One region of the Alkaliphilus metalliredigens QYMF genome, then DNA from elsewhere that is predicted to be linked to it. Evidence: a T-box and tRNA genes for the amino acid it is inferred to sense, from the RefSeq annotation. Region 1 holds a T-box; the other holds one or more tRNA genes.

Region 1 (4,169 bases):
TGGAACAGGGCCATCCGATGGTAAAGCTGTTGATACCAAAGGATTGGTAATCGCTGCTACGGATGCCATCGCTGCCGACGCAGTAGGGGCCAGGCTCTTGGGTTTTTTGCCCCAAGCCGTACAGTATCTATATGCCCTTCATCATGCTAAAGTAGGAGAGGCAGACCCTAAAAACATGACAATAAAAGGAATGACCCTAGAAGAGGCTGAAAAGCACTTTTCTAAGGCCGCATATGGTCAAGAAATTGTCTTAGATAAAAACAATCAAATTAAAGATATTCATGGTAATCAAGGCAAGTAAGACTACTTAAGAGAATAAACAATGGAAAAGGTGCCTGGTCCACAATGGCTAGATATAACACAACCGGCAGTTGTCATCAGAATTTCCTCAATGTCAAGGGTCTTCTCAAGTTCACTCTTTAAATACCCAGCATCTTTTGGGCAGAAAGAGTGATTAATGATCACCCTTTTAGGATTTAACTTCTCTTGGTCTGCATAAATCCTATCTAGCATGGCTTTGATAAGACGCTCTCTTTTGCCACGAACTTTTTGATCTAACAAGATCTTACCACCATCTACCTTAAGTATCGGTCTAATCTTTAAGATACTACCGAAAAAATTTGAAGCAGCAGAGCATCGGCCACCCTTGTGAAGATAATCTAGAGAATCAACAGCAAAATAAGTGGTCACCTTAGGGATCAAATGACGGATTTCAGTGGCAACTTCATGAAGAGGCTTTTCTGTTTTAACAAGATCCAAGGCTTCTATCACCAATAAGCCGATCCCAGCAGATAAATTAAGGGAATCAATCACTTCTATTCGACCCTCCGGGAATTCAGAGGCAGCAATTCGTGCATTTTGAATGGTTGATGAAAGCTTAGAAGAAAGCCCTATGTAGAGAATATCCATTCCTTGATCAATATAAGATTCAAATACATTACGAAAGTCTACGGGTGAGGGGGCAGCGGTTTTAGGAAGTGCCTTGGTGGCCTTAACCTTGTCATATAACACTGCGGGTGTCATGTCAATACCATCCCTGTATGTATGGTCATCAAAACTGATATATAAAGGGATGACCGGAATTTTCTCTTTTTCAAGGAGACTTAATGGTAAGTCACTGGTACTGTCTGTGATAATTTTAATCAGATTCATTTTTTCACCCCTATAAAATGTTTTGCTTTATACTCTATATTACTAAAGATCAAAGAAATATAAAAGTTTTTATGATAAAAAATAAAGAAATAATCCACTAGTAGATAGGCTAGTGGATTATTCGTTAGTTATGTCTGTAAAAAAAGATGATTGTACAGATAAAATGTTATACTAGTCTAACTTGATGATACACTTTTTTTCCTTTTTTAATCATGAGGGTGTCATCTTCTAAAAAACTGCTTTGGTTGATGACTGCTTCAATTTCTACTATTTTTTCATCATTTATCGAAATGCCACCCTGTTGTACCAGGCGTCGACCTTCACCGCGAGATGAAGCCAGTTGGAGTTTTGTAAGTAGGGTTAAGACATCAATGCCATCAATAAACTCGGATTTTGGTAGTTCCGTAGAGGGAAAAGAACCTCCTAAGGCACCCTTGCTAAACAAGGCTCTAGCAGCCTCTTGGGCCCTGCGAGCCTCCTCTTCTCCATGAACTAAAGAAGTGACTTCAAAGGCTAATGTTTCCTTGGCTTGATTGATCTCAGATCCTTCTAAAGTAGCCAGTCGATTGATTTCTTCCATAGATAGAAATGTCAGTAGACATAGGCACTTTCGAACATCTGCATCGCCTACATTACGCCAGTACTGGTAAAAATCAAAGGGAGAGGTTTTATTGGGATCTAACCAAATCGCACCGGATTCAGTTTTACCCATTTTCTTTCCTTCGCTGGTGGTGAGCAGTGTGAAGGTCATACCATAGGCTGATTCTCCCTCGACACGGCGGATTAAATCCGTTCCAGCAATGATATTAGACCACTGGTCATCTCCACCTAGCTGAAGACGACAATTGTGTCTTCTGAAGAGTTCTAGGAAATCATAGGATTGCATGATCATGTAGTTAAACTCTAAAAAGGAAAGTCCCTTCTCCATACGACTTTTAAAGCATTCAGCCGTAAGCATACGATTGACAGAAAAATGCTTTCCGATCTCTCGGATAAATGGAATGTAATTTAAACTCATCAGCCAATCTGCATTGTTAACGGTTATTCCTTTGTTTTCACTAAAATCTAAAAATCGTTTGGTTTGCTCCATGAAGCAGTCAACATTATGCTGAATGGTTTCTGGAGTCATCATTTTACGCATATCTGTTTTGCCTGAGGGATCTCCGATCATGGCAGTACCGCCACCGGCTAAAAAGATAGGTATGTGACCAGCCTTTTGCATATGAGACATGACCATAAGCTGTAAAAAATGACCTACGTGTAGACTATCGGCTGTGGGGTCAAATCCCACATAGAAGGTAATCGGTTCCTTCCCCAGAAGCTGTTGAATTTCATCTTCATGTGTGGCTTGTGCAATAAAGCCTCTTTCCTTTAAGATATCAAATACATTTGACATGTGATAACCTCCCTAATCAGTAATCAGAACTTTCCTACCATATAAAAAAGGACCCTTCTTATCCTAGAGCTAAGGACGAGAGGACCCGTGGTACCACCTTAATTTACATCATGTCTATGTGGGGCTCAAAACACAATGTCTTAAACCAATAACGGCTGGTAACCGTCGAAGCTTTCACTTCGAAACTCCAGAGTGTAATTCATCCTGCCATGTGCTGCAAACCTTTCACCAACCGGATTGCTCTCTAAATTGTAACCATGGGGACTACTGAGTTCTTTCATCGTTTGATTATTCATTGTCTATTATTTTTATCCTATATTATCACAAATATGCGTATAAAGGCAAGAAAGGAAAATAAAAAGCAAAAAACATTTTAGTTTTGGATATTTTGGGTAAGGTTAAGTTAGCGAAATCTTTTGTGCCGACAACTAATAAAGCTTTGAATTGATTGAAATATTCTGTATAATGAACGAAAAGTGTTAAATTATAAGGAGGTTTTTTGATGCTTAAAAAATTATTTATTCCAGGTCCCGTTACTGTTTCTGAAGATGTATTAGAAAAAATGGGGACACAAATGATTGGTCATCGAAGCAAGGATGCTTCTGTATTGCAGCGAAGTGTTTCTGATAAAATGCGTCAACTGATGTACACAAAAAATGAAATATTGTTATCTACTTCCTCAGGTAGTGGATTAATGGAAGGTGCCATTCGATCTTGCACTCAAAAAAGAGCTGCAGTTTTTTCTGTGGGGGCATTTGGTGATCGTTGGTTTAAAATGGCTAAGGCCAATGGCGTTCCTGCAGATAAATTTTCTTCTGAGATGGGGCAACCCACCACACCAGAAATGGTAGAAGCAGCGCTATCAACAGGAAAATATGATTTAATTACAATAACCCATAATGAAACCTCTACAGGGGTCATGAACCCTGTGGCAGAGATCGCTGAAGTGATCAAAAGGTATCCAGATGTGATTTTTTGCCTTGATACAGTAAGTTCCTTGGCGGGAACAAAAATTCCCGTAGATGAATTAGGTGTGGATATTTGCATCGCATCAACACAAAAGTGTCTGGGACTCCCTCCAGGATTAGCGGTTTGTTCTTTCTCACAAAAGGCATTAGATGCTGCTCGGAAAGTGGAAAACAGAGGCTTGTATTTTGATCTCGTAGAACTATATGACTATATTCAAAAAAAGGATTATCAATATCCCTCCACTCCATCTATTTCTCATATGTATGCCTTAGATTATCAATTAACAAAAATTTTAGACGAAGGTCTAGACAAACGATTTGCTAGACATTTGGAAATGGCAAAATATGTTAGGGAATGGGCTGCGGAAAATTTTGCGTTATTACCAGAGGAAAAATATGCTTCTAACACCCTGACCACAATAAAGAATACCAAGGAAATCAGCATTAAGGATTTAAATGGTAAATTAGGTGAAAAGGGATATGCGATTTCAAATGGTTATGGTGATTTAAAGGATAAAACCTTCCGAATTGCCCATATGGCAGATACAACATTAGATGAAATCAAAGAATTATTAACAATAATTGATGAAATCATGAAAGAATAATGGAGGTGTTATCATGCCTAGAATATTAGTAAATGATAAAATAGATCA
Region 2 (4,169 bases), 750 kb from region 1:
CGCACCGTTGGTTGTGTGCGTCTAAGCAAGTAGGGAGTTAGGATAGGCAAATCCGTTCTAACATATTCTGAGATGTGATGGGGAGCGAAATATAAGTAGCGAACTGGTTGATTCCACACTGTCGAGAAAAGCCTCTATCGAGACTATAAAGTGCCCGTACCGCAAACCGACACAGGTGGGTGAGGAGAGAATCCTAAGACGATCGGGAGAACTATTGTTAAGGAACTCGGCAAAATGACCCCGTAACTTCGGGAGAAGGGGTGCCGGATTTGGTGAAGGATTTACTCCATAAGCCTTATCCGGCCGCAGAGAATAGGCCCAAGCGACTGTTTACCAAAAACATAGGTCTCTGCTAAGTCGAAAGACGAAGTATAGGGGCTGACGCCTGCCCGGTGCTGGAAGGTTAAGGGGACGTGTTAGCGCAAGCGAAGCACTGAACTTAAGCCCCAGTAAACGGCGGCCGTAACTATAACGGTCCTAAGGTAGCGAAATTCCTTGTCGGGTAAGTTCCGACCCGCACGAAAGGCGTAACGATTTGGGCACTGTCTCAACAATAGACCCGGTGAAATTGTAATACCAGTGAAGATGCTGGTTACCCGCGACAGGACGGAAAGACCCCGTGGAGCTTTACTGTAGCCTGACATTGGATTTTGGTACTATATGTACAGGATAGGTGGGAGACTTTGAAACTAGGACGCCAGTCTTGGTGGAGTCGACCTTGGGATACCACTCTTGTAGTACTGAAATTCTAACCATAGACCGTGAAACCGGTCTTGGGACACTGTCAGGTGGGCAGTTTGACTGGGGCGGTCGCCTCCCAAAAAGTAACGGAGGCGCCCAAAGGTTCCCTCAGCACGGTCGGAAATCGTGCGTAGAGTGCAAAGGCAAAAGGGAGCTTGATTGCGAGACATACAGGTCGAGCAAGGACGAAAGTCGGGCTTAGTGATCCGGTGGTTCCGAGTGGAAGGGCCATCGCTCAACGGATAAAAGCTACCCCGGGGATAACAGGCTTATCTCCCCCAAGAGTCCACATCGACGGGGAGGTTTGGCACCTCGATGTCGGCTCATCACATCCTGGGGCTGTAGTAGGTCCCAAGGGTTGGGCTGTTCGCCCATTAAAGTGGTACGCGAGCTGGGTTCAGAACGTCGTGAGACAGTTCGGTCCCTATCCGTCGCGGGCGCAGGAAATTTGAGAGGAGCTGTCCTTAGTACGAGAGGACCGGGATGGACATACCTCTGGTGTACCAGTTGTTCTGCCAAGAGCATCGCTGGGTAGCTACGTATGGAAGGGATAAGTGCTGAAGGCATCTAAGCACGAAGCCCCCCTCAAGATAAGATTTCCCATCTCGAAAGAGAGTAAGACCCCAGGAAGACTACCTGGTTGATAGGTTGGAGGTGTAAGTGCAGTAATGTACTCAGCTGACCAATACTAATAGGTCGAGGACTTGACCAAAAGAAATATCCATAACATTGTGTAGTTTTGAGAGAACTTAAGCAGCTGCCTGAAATCTATGATTTCATGGCAGTCGCTTAGTTAGAAACTTACGATTTTCTAACCTTGAATTAACTTCAAAGTAAAAGAAAGTCGAAAGTTTATAACTTCCTCTAAAAATACTTACTGAAGGTAAGTTAATATCGTGACTATAGCGAAGGGGTCACACCTGTTCCCATCCCGAACACAGAAGTTAAGCCCTTCAGCGCTGATGGTACTTGGCGGGCAGCTGCCTGGGAGAGTAGGTCGTCGCGATATTTTATTGTTCCTGGGTAGCTCAATGGTGGAGCATTCGGCTGTTAACCGACAGGTTGGAGGTTCGAGTCCTCTCCCAGGAGCCATATATGCCGAAGTGGCGGAACTGGCAGACGCACAGGACTTAAAATCCTGCGGTCCTTCAAGATCGTACCGGTTCGATTCCGGTCTTCGGCACCACTTTTTATTTACAACGCGGGGTGGAGCAACTGGTAGCTCGTCGGGCTCATAACCCGAAGGTCGTAGGTTCGAATCCTGCCCCCGCAACCATTACAAGGCCCCTTGGTCAAGCGGTCAAGACACCGCCCTTTCACGGCGGTAACAGGGGTTCGATTCCCCTAGGGGTCACCATTTTTATTCCCAGGGCGCATAGCTCAGCTGGGAGAGCACCTGCCTTACAAGCAGGGGGTCACAGGTTCGAGCCCTGTTGCGCCCACCATTTATAACCTAACTCGATTTACGTTTGTAGTAAATCGGTAGTAGGTTAAACGCAACATTCGCACCAAATTTGCACGACCAAAAGGGAGTGAACAAATTTGTGATGCGAGACTGCGAAAATAACGCGGCCTGGTAGTTCAGTTGGTTAGAATGCCAGCCTGTCACGCTGGAGGTCGAGGGTTCGAGTCCCTTCCAGGTCGCCATTTAAAATAATAAGCTGGTGTAGCTCAATTGGTAGAGCAGCTGATTTGTAATCAGCAGGTCGCGGGTTCGAATCCCATCACCAGCTCCATTTTCATAATCAGGAGGGGTTCCCGAGCGGCCAAAGGGGGCAGACTGTAAATCTGTTGTCAGCGACTTCGAAGGTTCGAATCCTTCTCCCTCCACCATTTAAATATAAGTAGATAACCCAAATCTATAATTGGGCGTTAGTCACTTAGTTAGCTGTACAGTAGCTAACATCCATTACAAATGCGGGTGTGGCGGAATTGGCAGACGCACTAGACTTAGGATCTAGCGGGCGACCGTGGGGGTTCAAGTCCCTCCACCCGCACCATTTTAAAACTAAATGAATAACAGATATGCGGAAGTGGCTCAGTGGTAGAGCATCGCCTTGCCAAGGCGAGGGTCGCGAGTTCAAATCTCGTCTTCCGCTCCATTTTGACCCATTAGCTCAGTCGGTAGAGCACCTGACTTTTAATCAGGGTGTCCCGCGTTCGAGTCGCGGATGGGTCACCATCAATTAAGGAGAGGTGTCCGAGCGGTTTAAGGAGCTAGTCTTGAAAACTAGTGATTCTGAAAGGGACCGTGGGTTCGAATCCCACCCTCTCCGCCATTAAAACAAAATATGGAGAAGTACTCAAGTAGGCTCAAGAGGACGGTTTGCTAAACCGTTAGGTCGTGTATGCGGCGCGCGGGTTCGAATCCCGCCTTCTCCGCCATTTTTTTAACCGGGTGTAGCGCAGTTTGGTAGCGCACATGGTTTGGGACCATGGGGTCGGGAGTTCGAATCTCTTCACCCGGACCAAATGAAAAAAATTGGGGCCTTTAGCTCAGTTGGTTAGAGCGTCCGGCTCATAACCGGCAGGTCCGGGGTTCGAATCCCTGAAGGCCCACCATATATATAATAAATAGAAGTACAGGGGTGTAGTTCAGTTGGTAGAACAGTGGTCTCCAAAACCACGTGTCGTGGGTTCAAATCCTGTCACCCCTGCCAATTCAACCGGGTGTAGCGCAGTTTGGTAGCGCACATGGTTTGGGACCATGGGGTCGGGAGTTCGAATCTCTTCACCCGGACCACAAGAGGGCTCATAGCTCAGCTGGTTAGAGCGCACGCCTGATAAGCGTGAGGTCGGTGGTTCGAGTCCACTTGAGCCCACCAATTAAATAAGCCCAGATAGCTCAGTCGGTAGAGCAGGGGACTGAAAATCCCCGTGTCGGTGGTTCGATTCCGCCTCTGGGCACCATCAAGTCTTTAGGTTTAATGAAATTCAGCGAAGCTGAGTACCACATCAAACTAAAGATTTGGAAAAATATAGCATAACGCGGGGTGGAGCAACTGGTAGCTCGTCGGGCTCATAACCCGAAGGTCGTAGGTTCGAATCCTGCCTCCGCAACCAAAAAATTACGTTGTTGCTATCGGATCACTTCATGTCGTACTCAATTTTAAGCACTATTTAAAATGATAAGTGCTCAAATATCTGGCGGCATAGCTCAGATGGCTAGAGCGTTCGGTTCATACCCGAAAGGTCACAGGTTCGACTCCTGTTGCCGCTACCATCTAAACAATGAACAATATGGATTATATAAAAATAAGCGGGTGTAGTTTAGTGGTAGAACTTCAGCCTTCCAAGCTGATCGCGAGGGTTCGATTCCCTCTACCCGCTCCATTATTTATTACATGTTGAATCTAACGATATAAAAAAGCTCTGTATTTTTATAATACAGAGCTTTTTTATATGGAAATGGTAATACTAATATCTAG

What was found. A T-box is a leader RNA that pairs with one kind of tRNA and senses whether it is charged. The one in region 1 lies ahead of tyrS (tyrosine--tRNA ligase), so its partner is inferred to be a tRNA-Tyr.
Region 2: it has a tRNA-Tyr gene. The T-box ahead of tyrS (tyrosine--tRNA ligase) is inferred to sense a tRNA for this amino acid. The anticodon was not compared.

Annotation. Positions count from the first base shown of each region.
Region 1 is NC_009633.1:3,699,307-3,703,475, reverse strand. It holds gene AMET_RS17725 (DUF362 domain-containing protein) at 1-301, shown strand, start outside; gene AMET_RS17720 (DegV family protein) at 304-1,152, opposite strand; gene tyrS (tyrosine--tRNA ligase) at 1,319-2,548, opposite strand; T-box leader at 2,617-2,838, opposite strand; gene AMET_RS17710 (pyridoxal-phosphate-dependent aminotransferase family protein) at 3,051-4,121, shown strand; gene AMET_RS17705 (D-2-hydroxyacid dehydrogenase) at 4,135-4,169, shown strand, end outside.
Region 2 is NC_009633.1:4,444,665-4,448,833, reverse strand. It holds rRNA gene AMET_RS21525 (23S ribosomal RNA) at 1-1,453, shown strand, start outside; rRNA gene rrf (5S ribosomal RNA) at 1,634-1,750, shown strand; tRNA gene AMET_RS21515 (tRNA-Asn) at 1,759-1,833, shown strand; tRNA gene AMET_RS21510 (tRNA-Leu) at 1,839-1,927, shown strand; tRNA gene AMET_RS21505 (tRNA-Met) at 1,942-2,017, shown strand; tRNA gene AMET_RS21500 (tRNA-Glu) at 2,024-2,098, shown strand; tRNA gene AMET_RS21495 (tRNA-Val) at 2,111-2,186, shown strand; tRNA gene AMET_RS21490 (tRNA-Asp) at 2,312-2,388, shown strand; tRNA gene AMET_RS21485 (tRNA-Thr) at 2,402-2,477, shown strand; tRNA gene AMET_RS21480 (tRNA-Tyr) at 2,490-2,574, shown strand; tRNA gene AMET_RS21475 (tRNA-Leu) at 2,659-2,741, shown strand; tRNA gene AMET_RS21470 (tRNA-Gly) at 2,769-2,843, shown strand; tRNA gene AMET_RS21465 (tRNA-Lys) at 2,848-2,923, shown strand; tRNA gene AMET_RS21460 (tRNA-Ser) at 2,932-3,020, shown strand; tRNA gene AMET_RS21455 (tRNA-Ser) at 3,035-3,126, shown strand; tRNA gene AMET_RS21450 (tRNA-Pro) at 3,136-3,212, shown strand; tRNA gene AMET_RS21445 (tRNA-Ile) at 3,227-3,303, shown strand; tRNA gene AMET_RS21440 (tRNA-Trp) at 3,326-3,401, shown strand; tRNA gene AMET_RS21435 (tRNA-Pro) at 3,408-3,484, shown strand; tRNA gene AMET_RS21430 (tRNA-Ile) at 3,490-3,566, shown strand; tRNA gene AMET_RS21425 (tRNA-Phe) at 3,576-3,651, shown strand; tRNA gene AMET_RS21420 (tRNA-Met) at 3,729-3,804, shown strand; tRNA gene AMET_RS21415 (tRNA-Met) at 3,888-3,964, shown strand; tRNA gene AMET_RS21410 (tRNA-Gly) at 4,001-4,074, shown strand.